2 regions of the Nonomuraea rosea genome follow, and region 2 is predicted to be linked to the other one. Evidence: riboswitches for the same ligand, from Rfam matches in the RefSeq annotation. Region 2 holds a riboswitch; the other holds the start of a gene.

Region 1 (7,234 bases), on a different contig from region 2:
TGGTGCACATCCCCGTGGGGCGTTTCGCCGAGGCGTCGGAGATCGCGGCGGCGGTGGCGTTCCTGGCCAGCGACGACGCGTCGTTCATCACGGGCAGTGAGTTCCTGGTGGACGGCGGCATCTCGGGCGCCTACGTCACACCGCTCTAACGTCGGGGAAGGTTCCGTGCAGCGTCCTGTCATCGGCATCACGTCCTACGTCGAGCCCGCGCGGTTCACGGTATGGGACATGACCGTCGCGCTCCTGCCGTACATGTACGTGGAGCAGGTCGTACGCGCCGGCGGCCAGCCCGTCGTGCTGCCGCCGGCCGGCGATCCCGCGCCGGTCGTGCACCGCCTCGACGGCCTCATCCTGGCCGGCGGCGGCGACATCGACCCCGCGCGGTACGAGGAGCCGCCGCACGACCGAGCCAGCTATATAAGGAAATTTCGCGACGATGCCGAGTTCGCGGTCCTGGCCGCGGCCCTCGACGCGAACCTGCCCTTCCTCGGCATCTGCCGCGGCCTCCAGGTCCTCAACGTGGCCCTCGGCGGCAGCCTGCACCAGCACCTGCCCGACGTGGTCGGCCACACGGACCACTCCCCCGCGCCGGGCACGTTCGGCGCGCTGCCCGTCACCCCCGCCCCCGGCACCAAGCTGGCGAAGGCCCTGGGGACGAGCCCCGTGACGGTCCCGCACTATCACCACCAGGCCATCGACCGCCTCGCCCCCGGCCTCACGGTCGCCGCCACCGCGCGGGACGGCACGATCGAGGCGGTCGAGCTGGACTCGGCCCCCTTCACGCTGGCCGTGCAGTGGCACCCGGAGGCCGCCGAGGACTGCGCACTCTTCGAGGCGCTCGTCGCGGCCTGCTGAGCCGTTACTGGAAAGCTTCTTTACGAATATCTGAGCCGAAAAACCAGCAAAACCCCTGGAAAACGGGGCCATAGCGTGACGTTATGGGAAGTTGTTGGGTACCGCACTCTCCTGCACGGGTGTCAACCTGAGGGCATCCCCAGCCGGCCGGGGCTCTTCCACTCCACACCCCCCTGAGGAGCCAGAGAGTGAACCCCAAACTCAGGTTGGGGGCTGCCGCAATGCTCGCGTTAGCCCTGACCACCAGCTCGCTGACGGCGGCCGCGAGCACCCGGACCGCGCAGGCCGAACCGCCCACCCCCGACGAGCGCAGGAACGCGATCTCCACGACGCACAGCGCGATCCTCGCCGGCCCGGCGGCGCTGATGGCCTCCGAGAAGGACACGTTCACGCTGACGTCGACCGTGGCCGGCGTCCGTGGCCGGCAATATCTCACCTACGCTCGCACGTACGAGGGCCTGCCCGTGTACGGCGGCGACGTGATCGCCGCCACCGACGACTCCGGCGCGGTGATCACCACACTGACCACCGGGCAGCGCACCGAGATCGCGGTGAGCACCGAGCCGAAGGTCGCCGCCCCCGCCGCCGCGCTGACGGCCAGGGCCAGGGTGGCCAGGCCCCAGACGGTCGCCACCCCCGTGCTCTCCGTCCACGCCGCCACCGCCAGACCCCGCCTGGCCTGGGAGGTGGCCGTCGCGGGCGGCACCGCGGCCGGGCACGAGACCCGGATGCACGTCTTCGTGGACGCGGTCACCGGCAAGGTGATCGACGCATGGGACGACGTGCGCGACGGCACCGGCAGCGGCTACTACAACGGCACCGTCACCATCGACACGACGCCCTCGTACACGATGCGCGACCCCCGCAGGAGCGGCGTCGCGTGCGGCGGCCAGAACGGCACGCCGTACACGAAGACCACCGACACCTGGGGCAACGGCTCGGGCACGAACCTGGAGACCGCCTGCGTGGACGCCCTGTACGCCGCGCAGCGCGAGTGGGACATGCTGCGGGACTGGCTCGGCAGGAACGGCATCAACGGCCAGGGCGGCGGATATCCCTCCCGCGTCGGGCTGAACGCGGTCAACGCGTACTGGAACGGCTCCTACGGCTCGTTCGGCCACAACTCCGCCAACAGCCAGCAGCTCACCTCCATGGACGTGGTCGGGCACGAGTTCGGCCACGGCATCTTCCAGTTCACCAGCGGCGGCGCGGGCAGCGGCAACGAGACCGGCGGCATGAACGAGTCCACCGGCGACGTCTTCGGCGCGCTCACCGAGGCCTTCGCGAACAACCCGAACGACCCGCCGGACTACCTGGTGGGCGAGGAGGTCAACCTGTCGGGCTCCGGCCCGATCAGGAACATGTACAACCCGGCGGCGCTCGGGCATCCCAACTGCTACAGCGCCTCCATCCCGAGCACCGAGGTGCACGCCGCGGCCGGGCCCCAGAACCACTGGTTCTACCTGGTAGCCGAGGGCACCAACCCGTCGGGCAAGCCCGCCAGCACCCGCTGCGACAGCGGTGCGGCGATCACCGGCATCGGCATCCGCAAGGCCGGCGAGGTCTTCATGTCCGCGCTGAACACCAAGACGCAGCCGTGGACGCACGCCAAGGCGCGGGTGGCCACCCTGCAGGCCGCCAAGACGCTGTATCCGGGCAGCTGCACCGAGTTCAACGTGGTCAAGAGCGCCTGGGACGGCGTGAGCGTCCGCGCCCAGTCCGGCGAGCCGACCTGCCAGCAGGGCGCCAACGACTTCTCGGTCGGGCTGGAGCCCGCCTCCGGCAGCGTCACGCCGGGGCAGAGCGCCACCACCACGGTCCGGACCACGGTGACCGGCGGCTCGGCCCAGTCGATCACCCTGCGTGCCGGAACGCTGCCCGCCGGCGTGACGGCCGCGTTCAGCCCGGCCACGATCACCGCCGGTCAGACCTCGGCCCTGACGCTCACCACGTCGTCGAGCAGCCCTCAGGGCAACCACGCCATCACGATCACGGCCGACGGCGCCGACGTGGACCGGCAGGCCACGTACAACCTGCGGATCGGGCAGACCTCCCAGGACGACTACTCCTTCGGCGTGAGCCCGTCCTCCGCCTCCGTGCAGGCGGGAGCCTCCGCCACCGCGACGATCAGCACGCAGGTGACCTCCGGCCAGGCGCAGAGCGTCACGCTGTCGGCGGGCAACGTGCCGCAGGGCGTGACCGTCGGCTTCAGCCCGCAGACGATCACGGCCGGCCAGTCGTCCACGGTGACGATCACGACCACGAGCGGCGTCACGCCGAGCACCTACGCCATCAGCCTCAACGGTGACGGCGCCAGTGCCGACCACTCGGCCTCGTTCAGCCTGACGGTGGGCGGCGGCCAGGGCACCACGTGGCAGACGTACACGGCCTACGCCGTCGGCCAGACCGTCACCTACCAGGGCGTCAGCTACCGCTGCCGGCAGGCGCACACCAGCCTGCCCGGCTGGGAGCCGCCCAACACGCCCGCGCTCTGGCAGCGGGTCTGAACGCACAAGCTGGGCGGTCACGCCGGGGTGGCCGCCCTCCGGGCGAGCAAGCCTGACTCCACGAGCCGCCGCGCGCGGGCCGACCTGCCATGACCGGTCCGCGCGCGGCCTTTCGCATTCCGGAACGGCAGATCGGCACGCGACAACACCCCCATGGCGGCACTAGGCTTGCGGACATCACCGGCGAAACCGTGCGGGAGAGCACCCTGACAGCCGGTCAGGTGTCCCTGAAGGAGCAAGCCCTCCCCGCGAACCTCTCAAGGCAAAGGACCGCACGGACTAGGTGACCTCTGGAAAGCAGGCCTGCGGGGCCTCGCCGAAGGTGAAAGTCCGGTAAAACTCGGGCGAAGCTCTCAGGCACCCATGACAGAGGGGGAGGATGCTGGCATCCAATCCTGTCCTGAGGTGCGACAAATGTCCCGACCTACACCGCTACGTGACGTTCACCAGAGCCTCGGCGCGACGCTGACCGACTTCGCGGGGTGGCTCATGCCGCTCCGGTACGGGAGCGAGTCCGCGGAGCACAAGGCCGTTCGCGAGGCGGCCGGGCTGTTCGACCTCTCGCACATGGGCGAGATCTTCCTGACCGGCCCCCAGGCCGGCGAAGCCCTGGACTACGCCCTGGTCGGTCATCTGTCGGCGCTGGCGCCCGGACGGGCCAGGTACACCATGATCGTCAACGAGCGGGGCGGGGTGCTCGACGACCTCATCGTCTACCGGCTCGGCGACGAGGAGTTCATGGTGGTGGCGAACGCCTCGAACTACGAAAAAGTCGGGCACGAGCTGAAAAATCGTGCCAAGGCGTATGACGTGGTGGTTGAGGATCGGTCGGACCAGTACGCGCTGATCGCCGTACAGGGCCCGCGCTCCCAGGAGATCCTCGCCACGCTCACCGACGCCGACCTGGCCGGGCTCAAGTACTACGCGGGCCTGCCCGGCCTGGTGGACGGGCGGCAGGCGCTCATCGCGCGCACCGGCTACACCGGCGAGGACGGGTTCGAGCTCTTCGTGGCCAACCAGGACGCCGTCCCGCTCTGGAACGCGCTCACCGCGGCCGGCGAGCCGTACGGACTCCAGCCCGCGGGCCTGTCCAGCCGGGACACGCTCCGGCTTGAGGCGGGCATGCCTCTGTACGGCAACGAGCTCGGCGCCGACCTGACCCCGTTCGACGCGGGGCTGGGCAGAGTGGTGAAATTCGACAAGCCCGGCGACTTCGTCGGCAGGTCGGCACTCGAGGCGGTCAAGGACGATCCGCCCCGGCGCCGGCTCGTCGGCCTGGTCGCGCAGGGCCGCCGGGTGCCGCGCCATGGCTACCCGGTCACCAAAGACGGCGCCGTCGTCGGCGAGGTCACCAGCGGTGCGCCCTCCCAGAGCCTGGGGCGGCCCATCGCGATGGCCTATGTGGACACCGGCGCCGAAGCAGGCCTGGCCGTGGACATTCGGGGCAGCCATGAACCTATGGACCTGGTTGAGCTGCCCTTTTACAGGAGGAACAAGTGAGCAACATCCCTGACGACCTCAGCTACACCAAGGAGCACGAGTGGGTTGCCGGGCTCGACGACGGTCTCACCGTGACCGTGGGCATCACCGCCTTCGCCGCCGAATCCCTTGGTGACGTCGTCTTCGTGCAGCTCCCCGAGGTCGGCGCGGCCGTCGAGGCGGGCGACTCCGTCGGCGAGGTGGAGTCGACCAAGTCGGTCAACGAGATCTACGCGCCGGTCGGCGGCGAGATCGTCGAGGTCAACCAGGCCATCGTGGACGACCCCGGTCTGGCCAACAGCGACCCGTACGGTGAGGGCTGGATGTTCCGGATCCGCATCGAAGGCGACCCGGAGGACCTGCTGTCCGCCGAGGAGTACACGGCGCTCACCTCCGGCGAGTCCTGACCGAACCAACGAGAAGCCGGGGTCCCGCACCGGGCCCCGGCCCTTCATGAAGGGCGCACATCAATGGCGATCAGCGTCTTCGACCTCTTCAAAATAGGCATCGGCCCGTCGAGCTCCCACACGGGAGGCCCGATGGCGGCCGCGCACAAGTTCGCCCGCGGGCTGGCGGACGACGGGCTGCTCGACCAGGTCGCCCGGGTCCAGACCATCCTGTACGGCTCCCTCGGCCTGACCGGCAAGGGCCACGGCAGCGACAAGGCGGTCCTGCTCGGCCTCTCAGGCGAGAAGCCCGAACTGGTCGACGTGGACACCATTGACGCCCGCATCACCGCCATGCGCGAGTCGGGCACGGTCAAGCTGTACGGCACGCACGAGATCCCGTTCGTCATCGGCGAGGACCTCGTCTTCGAACGCAAGATCTCCCTCCCCGAGCACCCGAACGGCATGCGCTTCACCGCCTGCGACGCCGCGGGCGGCACGCTCAGGGAGAAGGTCTACTTCTCGGTCGGCGGCGGCTTCGTCGTGGACGAGAAGGCCACGGGCGCCGACCGCATCAAGCCGGACGACACCGTGCTGCCCTACCCCTTCACCACCGGCGAGGAGCTGCTCAAGCACTGCTCGAGCACGGGCCTGTCGATCTCCGCGCTCATGCTGGAGAACGAGAAGGCCTTCGGCCGTACGGAAGAGGAGATCCGCGCGGGCATCCTGCGGCTCTGGCAGGTCATGTCGGACTGCGTGCGCCGCGGCATCTCCAGGGAAGGCGTCCTGCCCGGCGGTCTCAAGGTCAAGCGCCGCGCCAACCAGCTGCACCGCCGCCTGCAGTCGGAGCCGCCCGAGAAGGACCCGCTGCAGGCCATGGACTGGGTGACGCTGTTCGCCCTGGCGGTCAACGAGGAGAACGCGGCCGGCGGGCGCATCGTCACCGCCCCCACCAACGGCGCCGCGGGCATCATCCCGGCCGTGCTCACGTACTACACCCGCTTCACCCCGCACGCGGACGACGAGGGCGTGGTCCGCTTCCTGCTCACCGCCGCCGCGATCGGCGTGCTGTTCAAGGAGAACGCCTCGATCTCGGGCGCCGAGGTGGGCTGCCAGGGCGAGGTGGGCTCGGCCTGCTCGATGGCCTCCGCCGCGCTCACCGAGGTCCTCGGCGGCACCCCCGAGCAGGTGGAGAACGCCGCCGAGATCGGCATCGAGCACAACCTGGGGCTGACCTGCGACCCGATCGGCGGCCTGGTCCAGATCCCGTGCATCGAGCGCAACGCGGTGGCCTCCAACAAGGCCATCACGGCGGCCAGGATCGCCCTGCGCGGCGACGGCAAGCACTACGTGGCACTCGACAAGGCCATCAAGACGATGCGCGACACCGGCCGGGACATGCTCGACAAGTACAAGGAGACGTCGCGAGGCGGTCTGGCCGTCAACGTGATCGAATGCTGACGACCCGATTCGTGGCTGAAGTGCGAACACCGAGTGGAGCTTTGCGATGACGAACCCAGTGCTGGCACGGCAGGAGTGCGCGGCGACCGTCCTGGGCGGGCCCACCGCCATCATCGATCTCGGCGGCCTGCGCATCGTCACCGACCCGACCTTCGACGACGCCGGGCCGCAGGGCTACCTCACCAAGACCGCCGGTCCGGCCGCGACCGAGGACGAGGTGGGGCCGGTCGATCTCGTGCTGGTCAGCCACGACCTGCACCCTGACAACCTCGACGTGCGCGGGCGCGCCTTCGCGCTGGCCGCGCCGCTGGTCCTCACCGGCCCTGCCACCGCGAAGCGGCTCGGCTCTCCGGCGATCGGCCTGGCCCGGTGGGCCTCCCACTTCCTCCCCCGTCCGGACGGCGAGGGCGAGCTGACGGTTCTGGCGGTGCCCGCGGTGCACGGCCCCGAGGACGGCGAGCGCGACGGCGACGGCAACGTCAACTGCGAGGTCACCGGGTTCGTCCTGGCCGGGCGGGGCCTGCCCACCGTGTACGTCAGCGGCGA
Region 2 (7,234 bases):
ACCGGGTAGTGCGGGGCCAGGCGCCTGGCCAGGTAGTTCGCCGACAGGATGGCCTGCTCGGTCGCCGCGGTGAGCCCCTCGGAGCCCATCATCCTGATGTAGGCCCACGAGATCGGCAGGATGCCCGCCGACCCGTACGGGGCCGCCGAGACGGGCCCCACGGGCGTGCCGTTGTGCAGCGGGTGGCCGGGCAGGAAGGCCGCCAGGTGGCCGCGCACCGCCACCGGGCCGACGCCGGGGCCGCCGCCGCCGTGCGGGATGCAGAACGTCTTGTGCAGGTTCAGGTGCGAGACGTCGGCCCCGAACTCGCCCGGCTTGGCCAGCCCGACCAGCGCGTTGAGGTTGGCCCCGTCGACGTAGACCTGGCCGCCGGCGTCGTGCACCTTGGCGCACACCTCGGTGATCGTCTCCTCGTACACACCGTGCGTGGACGGGTACGTCACCATGATCGCGGCCAGCGCGTCGCGGTGCTTGTCGATCTTGGCGTCGAGGTCGGCCAGGTCGACGTTGCCGTCGGAGTCGCAGGCCACGACCACGACGCGCATGCCGGCCATGACGGCGCTGGCGGCATTGGTGCCGTGGGCCGAGGACGGGATGAGGCAGACGTCGCGGCCCTCGTCGCCGTTGGCGCGGTGGTAGGCGCGGATGGCCAGCAGGCCGGCGAACTCGCCCTGCGAGCCCGCGTTCGGCTGGATCGAGACGGCGTCGTAGCCGGTGACCTCGGCCAGCCAGCCCTCCAGCGTGCCGATCAGCTCCAGGTAGCCCTCGGCCTGGTCGTCGGGCGCGTAGGGGTGGATCGCGGCGAACTCGGGCCAGGTGATCGGCTCCATCTCGGTGGTCGCGTTCAGCTTCATCGTGCAGGAGCCGAGCGGGATCATCGAACGGTCGAGCGCGATGTCCTTGTCCTGCAGCCTGCGCAGGTAGCGGAGCATCGCGGTCTCGGAGCGGTGGCTGTGGAAGACGGGGTGGGTCAGGTACGCCGACTCGCGCGCCAGCTCGGCGGGCAGCGCGTCCGCCGCGCCCTCGATGTCCACGTCCGAGCGGTCGAGGCCGAAGGCGGCCCAGACCTTGGCGATCTCGGCGGCCCCGGTCTTCTCGTCGCAGGCGACGGACACGTGGTCGTCGCCGGCCCGCCAGAGGTTGACGCCCTGCCCGGCGGCGGCGGCGACCACCTCGGCGGCCTTGCCGGGCACGCGGACCAGGACGGTGTCGAAGAACTCGCCGTGCACGACCTCCAGACCGGCCTCGCGCAGGCCGGCGGCCAGCGCCGACGCGTAGCGGTGCACCCGGTGGGCGATCCCGCGCAGGCCCTCGGGGCCGTGGTAGACGGCGTACATGCCGGCGATGACGGCGAGCAGCACCTGGGCGGTGCAGATGTTGCTGGTGGCCTTCTCGCGGCGGATGTGCTGCTCGCGGGTCTGCAGGGCCAGGCGGTAGGCGGGGTCGCCGTCGACGTCCACCGACACGCCCACGAGCCGCCCCGGGAGCTGGCGCTGCAGGCCCTCGCGTACGGACATGTAGGCGGCGTGCGGCCCGCCGAACCCGAACGGCACCCCGAACCGCTGCGAGGAGCCGATCGCGATGTCGGCGCCCAGCTCGCCGGGGGCGGCCACCATGGTCAGGGCCAGCAGGTCGGCGGCGGCGACGACGAGCGCGCCCGCCTCGTGCGCGGCGGCGGCCACGGCGCGGAAGTCGCGCAGGCGGCCCGAGGCGCCCGGGTACTGCACCAGCACGCCGAAGCACTCGGGCAGCTCGCCGTCGAGGGGGTGCTCCACGAGCGTGATGCCGAGCGGCTCCGCGCGGGTGGCGAGCACCGCCTTGGTCTGGGGCATCGCGTCGGCGTCGACCACGAACACGGCGCTCTTGGACTTGCCGGCCCGCCGGGCCAGCGTCATGGCCTCGGCGGCGGCCGTGGCCTCGTCGAGGAGGGACGCGCCGGCCACGGCCAGCCCGGTGAGGTCGGAGACGACCGTCTGGAAGTTCAGCAGCGCCTCCAGGCGGCCCTGCGAGATCTCCGGCTGGTACGGGGTGTAGGCGGTGTACCAGCCCGGGTTCTCCAGCAGGCTGCGGCGGATGACGGCGGGCGTGACGGTGTCGTAGTAGCCCAGGCCGATCATCGAGGTGAGCACGCGGTTGCGCCCGGCCAGGGCGCGCAGCTCGGCGATGGCCTCGGCCTCGCCGATGGCGGCGGGCAGCTTGAGCCGGTCCTTGGCCCTGATGGCCTCGGGGACCGCCACGGCCACCAGATCCGCGACGGACTCGAAGCCCACGGCTTCGAGCATGCGCAGCTGCTCGGACTCCGATGGGCCGATGTGCCTGGATGCGAACGGCGGTGCTGACAGGTCGGTCATGGAGATTGCCTCCCGAGGCTTATGGAGACCGGCGCCAGGGCGCGGACGAGTGCCGGATCTCCCCCTCTGTCAGCGCGACAGCGCGACCCCGGGAAGGGCGGCGTCACGACCTGAGAGCTTCACCCCCGGGACAGGGGCTTGCACCGTCGGTGAGGCGCGCCTGGCGGGCGCACCTGCTTTCCAGAGTTGCCTCACCCGAGCGGTACAGGTTGCCTGAGAGATTCCGGGGAGGGTTGCTCCTTCGGCGCCCACGGGACCGGTGGTCCCGGGGACTCTCCCGCACGGGGTCGTCAGCCTTGCTGTCCTAGATTACTACGGTGTGCCGTGTTCGCCGGTCCACCGGGGTTCGCTCTCAGCCGATGCGGCGCGCGCGGCGCCGCTGGGCGAGCTCGTCAGCGGGGTGGTCGGCCGGGACTGTGTCCTCGACCGCCGCTCTTTCCCCCGGCAGCTCCGCGAGCGATCCCTCGACTTCACGCCAGACCCTGCCCAGCGCGATGCCGAACACGCCCTGGCCGCCCTGGAGCAGATCGATCACCTCATCGGCCGAGGTGCACTCGTAGACGCTGACGCCGTCGCTCATGAGCGTGATCTGCGCGAGGTCGCCGACCCCGCGATCACGTAGATGCTGCACGGCCGTACGGATCTGCTGTAGTGACACCCCGGTGTCGAGGAGCCGCTTGACGACCTTGAGCACCAGGATGTCGCGGAAGCTGTAGAGGCGCTGCGAGCCCGAGCCGTGCGCGGCTCTTATCGTGGGCTCCACCAGAGCCGTGCGCGCCCAGTAGTCGAGCTGCCTGTAGGTGATGCCGGCCGCCGAGCAGGCCGTCGGCCCGCGGTATCCGATGTCGTCCGGCAGCGCCGACGGCTGCTCGTCGAAGAGCAGACCCTGCTCTCCGGCACGCTGCCGCGCGCTCTCGCGCCGAACCGGATCTTCCTGGCCGGCCGTCTTTCCCTCGCCGCTGCTGACCGCCACGCGGACCTCCGGCTTTCTCTCATCCCGTGGCCTGATCTGGGGGTTCGTAAAGGGCGACCACGGGTTTCACTTGCACCGTAGGACCGTGACCATGCTCAGTCAACGATCCGGCTCGGCGCGTCGTGAAGCGTAAATGCACTGAAATACCTACCCCGCCCTGCCAAAGTCTTCGGGAGTGATCGTGTCAAGGAACTCCCTGAACTTCTCCACCTCGTCTTCCTGGTCGTCTGGAATGATCACTCCGGCCTCCTGGACGACCTCCTCGCTGGCGAAGATCCTGGCTCCGGTGCGCAGGGCGAGCGCGATGGAGTCAGAGGGCCGCGCGCTCACCTCCACGCCGTTGGAGAACACCAGGTCGGCGAAGAAGATGCCGTCGCGCAGGGCGACGATGTTGACCGCGCGCAGGCCTACGCCCAGGGCGCTCAGCACGTCGCGGAAAAGGTCATGCGTGAGCGGCCTCGGCGGCGGCTCCTCCGCCTGGGCCAGGGCGATGGCCGTGGCTTCCGTCATGCCGATCCAGATGGGAAGGAACCGTTCCCCTTGTGCCTCCTTGAGCAAGACGATCGGCTGATTTGTGGGCATTTCAACTCGAACGCCCACGACCTCCATCTGCAACACGGGCTGCTCCGTATTCCTGACCGGTCACCCGGCACAGCTATTTGATCGGCGCTTCTGCTGACTCGCTACTGCAATTCAACGTAACACCCGGCGGGGCTCGAATGTGCCTTCGCCTCCTAGCCCGCTACGGTCTCAACGACCCAGGACCGACCGGACTCCCATGCGGACAAGGGCTGCGTGCAGATCGAGCAGAAGCGTGGACAACTCCCTGGCGACTTCGTCGGCCTCGCCGATGGCTCCGGGGGCGCGCCGCTTGAGTATGGGGGCGACGGTCTGCTCGACCAGACCGCACTCGCGCTCCGCCGCCGCCTTGACCGCCCGCAGGTGCCGGGCGTGCAGGCCGAAACGGGTCAGCGCGCCGACGCTGCGGGCCACCTTGAGCGCCTCCTCGTCGTAACGCCTGGCCACCGGGGCGAGCAGGCCGTAGTCCTCGAGCTCGGCGAGCGTCTCCTCGTCGATCTCGGCCGCCTCGATCAGCTCGGCCCTGCTGAGCTTGATCTCCTGCACGTGCTGCACGGCACGCGGGAGGCCGAAGCTCTCGGCCATCCTGTCCTTGATCACGCGCAGCGGCAGATAGTGGTCACGCTGCTCGGTGAGGATGAAGCGCAGCTGCTCCACGTGCAGGTGCGTGAACTTACGGTAGCCGGAGGGGCTGCGCTCCGGCTCGATCAGCCCTTCGCCCTCCAAGAAGCGGATCTTGGAGATGGTGACATCGGGGAACTCGCCCTGCAGCAGGGCGAGCACCTCCCCGATGCTCATATGCGAGCGTGCCGCCTGGGAGCTCATGCGGCCTCCCTGGCCGGCGTGAGCGCGCTGGGGGCCGCGCCGATCGGTCGCTCGCTCCGCTCGCTCATGTGCCGGCGTGGGCTCGCATCAGGAAGACCAGGCGGAACTTGCCGATCTGCACCTCGTCCCCGGAGTGCAAGGGGACCTCCTCGATCCGTTCCCTGTTGACGTAGGTGCCGTTGAGGCTGCCCACGTCGCGCACGGAGAACTGGCCGCCGCGATGGCGGTAGAACTCGACGTGGCGGCGGGAGACGGTGATGTCGTCGAGGAAGATGTCGCTCTCCGGGTGACGCCCGGTCGTGGTCAGCTCCTTGTCGAGCCGGAACCGGCTGCCCTGATTGGGGCCCCTGGTCACCGTGAGCAACGCCGTGCCGGGCGGCAGCTGTTCGACCAGCGCTCGCTCGGCGAGGAGCATGTCGCCTGTCTCAGCCTCGTACGCCTCGATTCCCGCGACGGAGATCGTCGATGTGGTGTCCCCGGAGACCTCGGGTCTGGTCAGCGGTGACCCACAGCGGGAACAGAAACGGGCATCCTCGGGGTTGGCATGCCCGCACTGCGTGCAGTAGACGCTCGGCATCGATCGGCTCGGCCTCCTACCGCGAAGACGCGGCGACGGTGCTGGGGAACGCGCCTCGCTTCGCTTTTTCAAGTTTGCGAATGCCGCAACTTACGCTGATCAGCGGCAAAGGTCAAGGCGGGGCGCTGGACTTTGGTTTGGACGCAGACAAAGTTACCGCCGCCCCCGCCCCGTGGTCCATGCCGCCGCGCGTTTCTACATTACGATCTTGCGGCACTCTCTGTGCACGTCATCGGCAAAGCCTTTCCGGACCCGCCCGGTCACGCTGCGTGACCGCATCAGGTGGCGGCGTTCTCGACGATGCGGGCCCAGCGTTCGAGCAGGGCCTGGGCGCCGTCCATGTCGGAGGACTCGGCCCACAGGTCGGTCACGGGCTCGGCGGCGGCGGGCAGGACCAGCACCCAGCTCCCGTCGTCGTGGGCCACCCGCACCCCGTCGGTGGTGTCGATGCGGTAACCGTCCGGCTCGGCCTCGGCCGCCTCGATGACCGAGCGCATGACGGCGCCCTTGGCCGCCCACGGCGTGGGCACGGTGCGCTTGAGCAGTTTGACCTCGGGGATCCTGGCATCGATCTGGCTGAGCGACAGGCGGGTGCGGGCGACCAGCCCCAGCAGGCGCATGAACGCGGCCAGCCCGTCGATGGCCGGGCTGAACTCCGGGACGACGAAGCCGCCGCGCCCGTCCGCCGCGAAGATCATGTCGGGACCGGCGGCGGCGGAGGTGAGGGCGTCGAGCGCGGTGGAGGTCCACTGGACCTGGACGCCGTGGAAGCGGCAGACCTGCTCGGCGACCCGGGTCGTGGTGACGGGCAGGGCCACCTGGCCGCCCCTGCGCTCGGCGGCGACGAGGTCGAGCACGACGAGCAGGGCGCGTTCCTCGTTGATGAGCTGCCCCATCTCGTCCACCAGGGCGATCCGCTCGCCGACCGGGTCGAACCTGACGCCGAACGCGGCCCTGGACGAGCTGACCAGCTCCGACAGGCGTTGCAGGTCGCGGCGGCGCTCGGCCAGCGTCTCGGTGGGAGAGACGTCGTCGAGGCGGGCGTTGACGGTGAGCACCTCGACGCCGACCCGGCCCAGCAGGGTGGGCAGGACCAGCGACGAGGTGCCGCCCGCGCAGTCCACGACGACCTTCATGTCCTTGACGCCGGTCACGCCGATGTGGCGCAGCAGCTCGTGGGTGTAGTCCTCGACGGCCCTGGCCGGGTAGTGCAGCTCGGCGATCTCGCCGGGGAAGGCGCGGCGGAACTCCTGGCGGGAGAAGACCCGCTCCAGCTTGCGCTGGGCGGCCGGGGGCAGGTCGGCGCCGCGGGCGTCCATGATGACGATGTCCACGCTCTGCGGGTCGCCGGGCGTGGTGCGCAGCGCGATGCCGCCGCCCGCCGACTCCCTGGCCGTGTGGAAGCGCGTCACCGGCAGCGGGGAGGCCTCCAGGTCGAGCACGTTGATGGCGCTCGCGGTCAGCGCGCCGTTGACGGCCCTCTTGAGCGCCCTGGCGGCCAGGGAGCAGTCGCGGGAGGTGACGACGTAGTCGCCCTTCTTGAGGGTGGTGGCGTACGCGCTGGCCAGGCGGACGCACAGCTCGGCGGTGATCTCGACGTTGACCAGCCCGCTGACGCCCCTCGGGCCGAACAGGTTGCGCTGGCCCCGCGACTCCCAGATGACGCTGGTGTTGACGACCGCGCCGGCCTCGATGGTCTTGAACGGGTAGATCTTGACCCCGCTGGAGACGTACGCCTCGGCCTCGATGACGCATTCGTCGCCGATGACGGCGTTCTCCTCGATGCGGGCGCCCGCCATGACGTCGGTGCTCTTGCCGATGACGCAGCCGCGCAGGTGGGCGCCGGGGCCGAGGTAGACGTTGTCGTGGACGATCGCGCGGTGCAGGAACGCGCCCTCGCGGACGACGGCGTTGTTGCCGAGCACGGTG

Evidence for each region. A riboswitch is a leader RNA that binds a small molecule or an ion and turns the genes downstream of it on or off. The one in region 2 is predicted to bind glycine.
Region 1: linked by a shared signal. The riboswitch ahead of gcvT (glycine cleavage system aminomethyltransferase GcvT) and the one ahead of gcvP (aminomethyl-transferring glycine dehydrogenase) in region 2 are both predicted to bind glycine.

The regions. Positions count from the first base shown of each region.
Region 1 is NZ_BAABDQ010000019.1:25,691-32,924, forward strand. Features, by position in the region: gene ABEA43_RS35720 (3-oxoacyl-ACP reductase) at 1-149, shown strand, start outside; gene ABEA43_RS35725 (gamma-glutamyl-gamma-aminobutyrate hydrolase family protein) at 166-855, shown strand; gene ABEA43_RS35730 (M4 family metallopeptidase) at 1,077-3,362, shown strand; glycine riboswitch at 3,547-3,645, shown strand; gene gcvT (glycine cleavage system aminomethyltransferase GcvT) at 3,777-4,862, shown strand; gene gcvH (glycine cleavage system protein GcvH) at 4,859-5,248, shown strand; gene ABEA43_RS35745 (L-serine ammonia-lyase) at 5,312-6,688, shown strand; gene ABEA43_RS35750 (MBL fold metallo-hydrolase) at 6,735-7,234, shown strand, end outside.
Region 2 is NZ_BAABDQ010000035.1:16,547-23,780, forward strand. Features, by position in the region: gene gcvP (aminomethyl-transferring glycine dehydrogenase) at 1-2,351, opposite strand, end outside; glycine riboswitch at 2,542-2,641, opposite strand; gene ABEA43_RS49480 (MerR family transcriptional regulator) at 2,704-3,324, opposite strand; gene ABEA43_RS49485 (bifunctional nuclease family protein) at 3,472-3,942, opposite strand; gene ftsR (transcriptional regulator FtsR) at 4,075-4,728, opposite strand; gene ABEA43_RS49495 (double zinc ribbon and FHA domain-containing protein) at 4,793-5,305, opposite strand; gene ABEA43_RS49500 (sugar phosphate nucleotidyltransferase) at 5,584-7,234, opposite strand, start outside.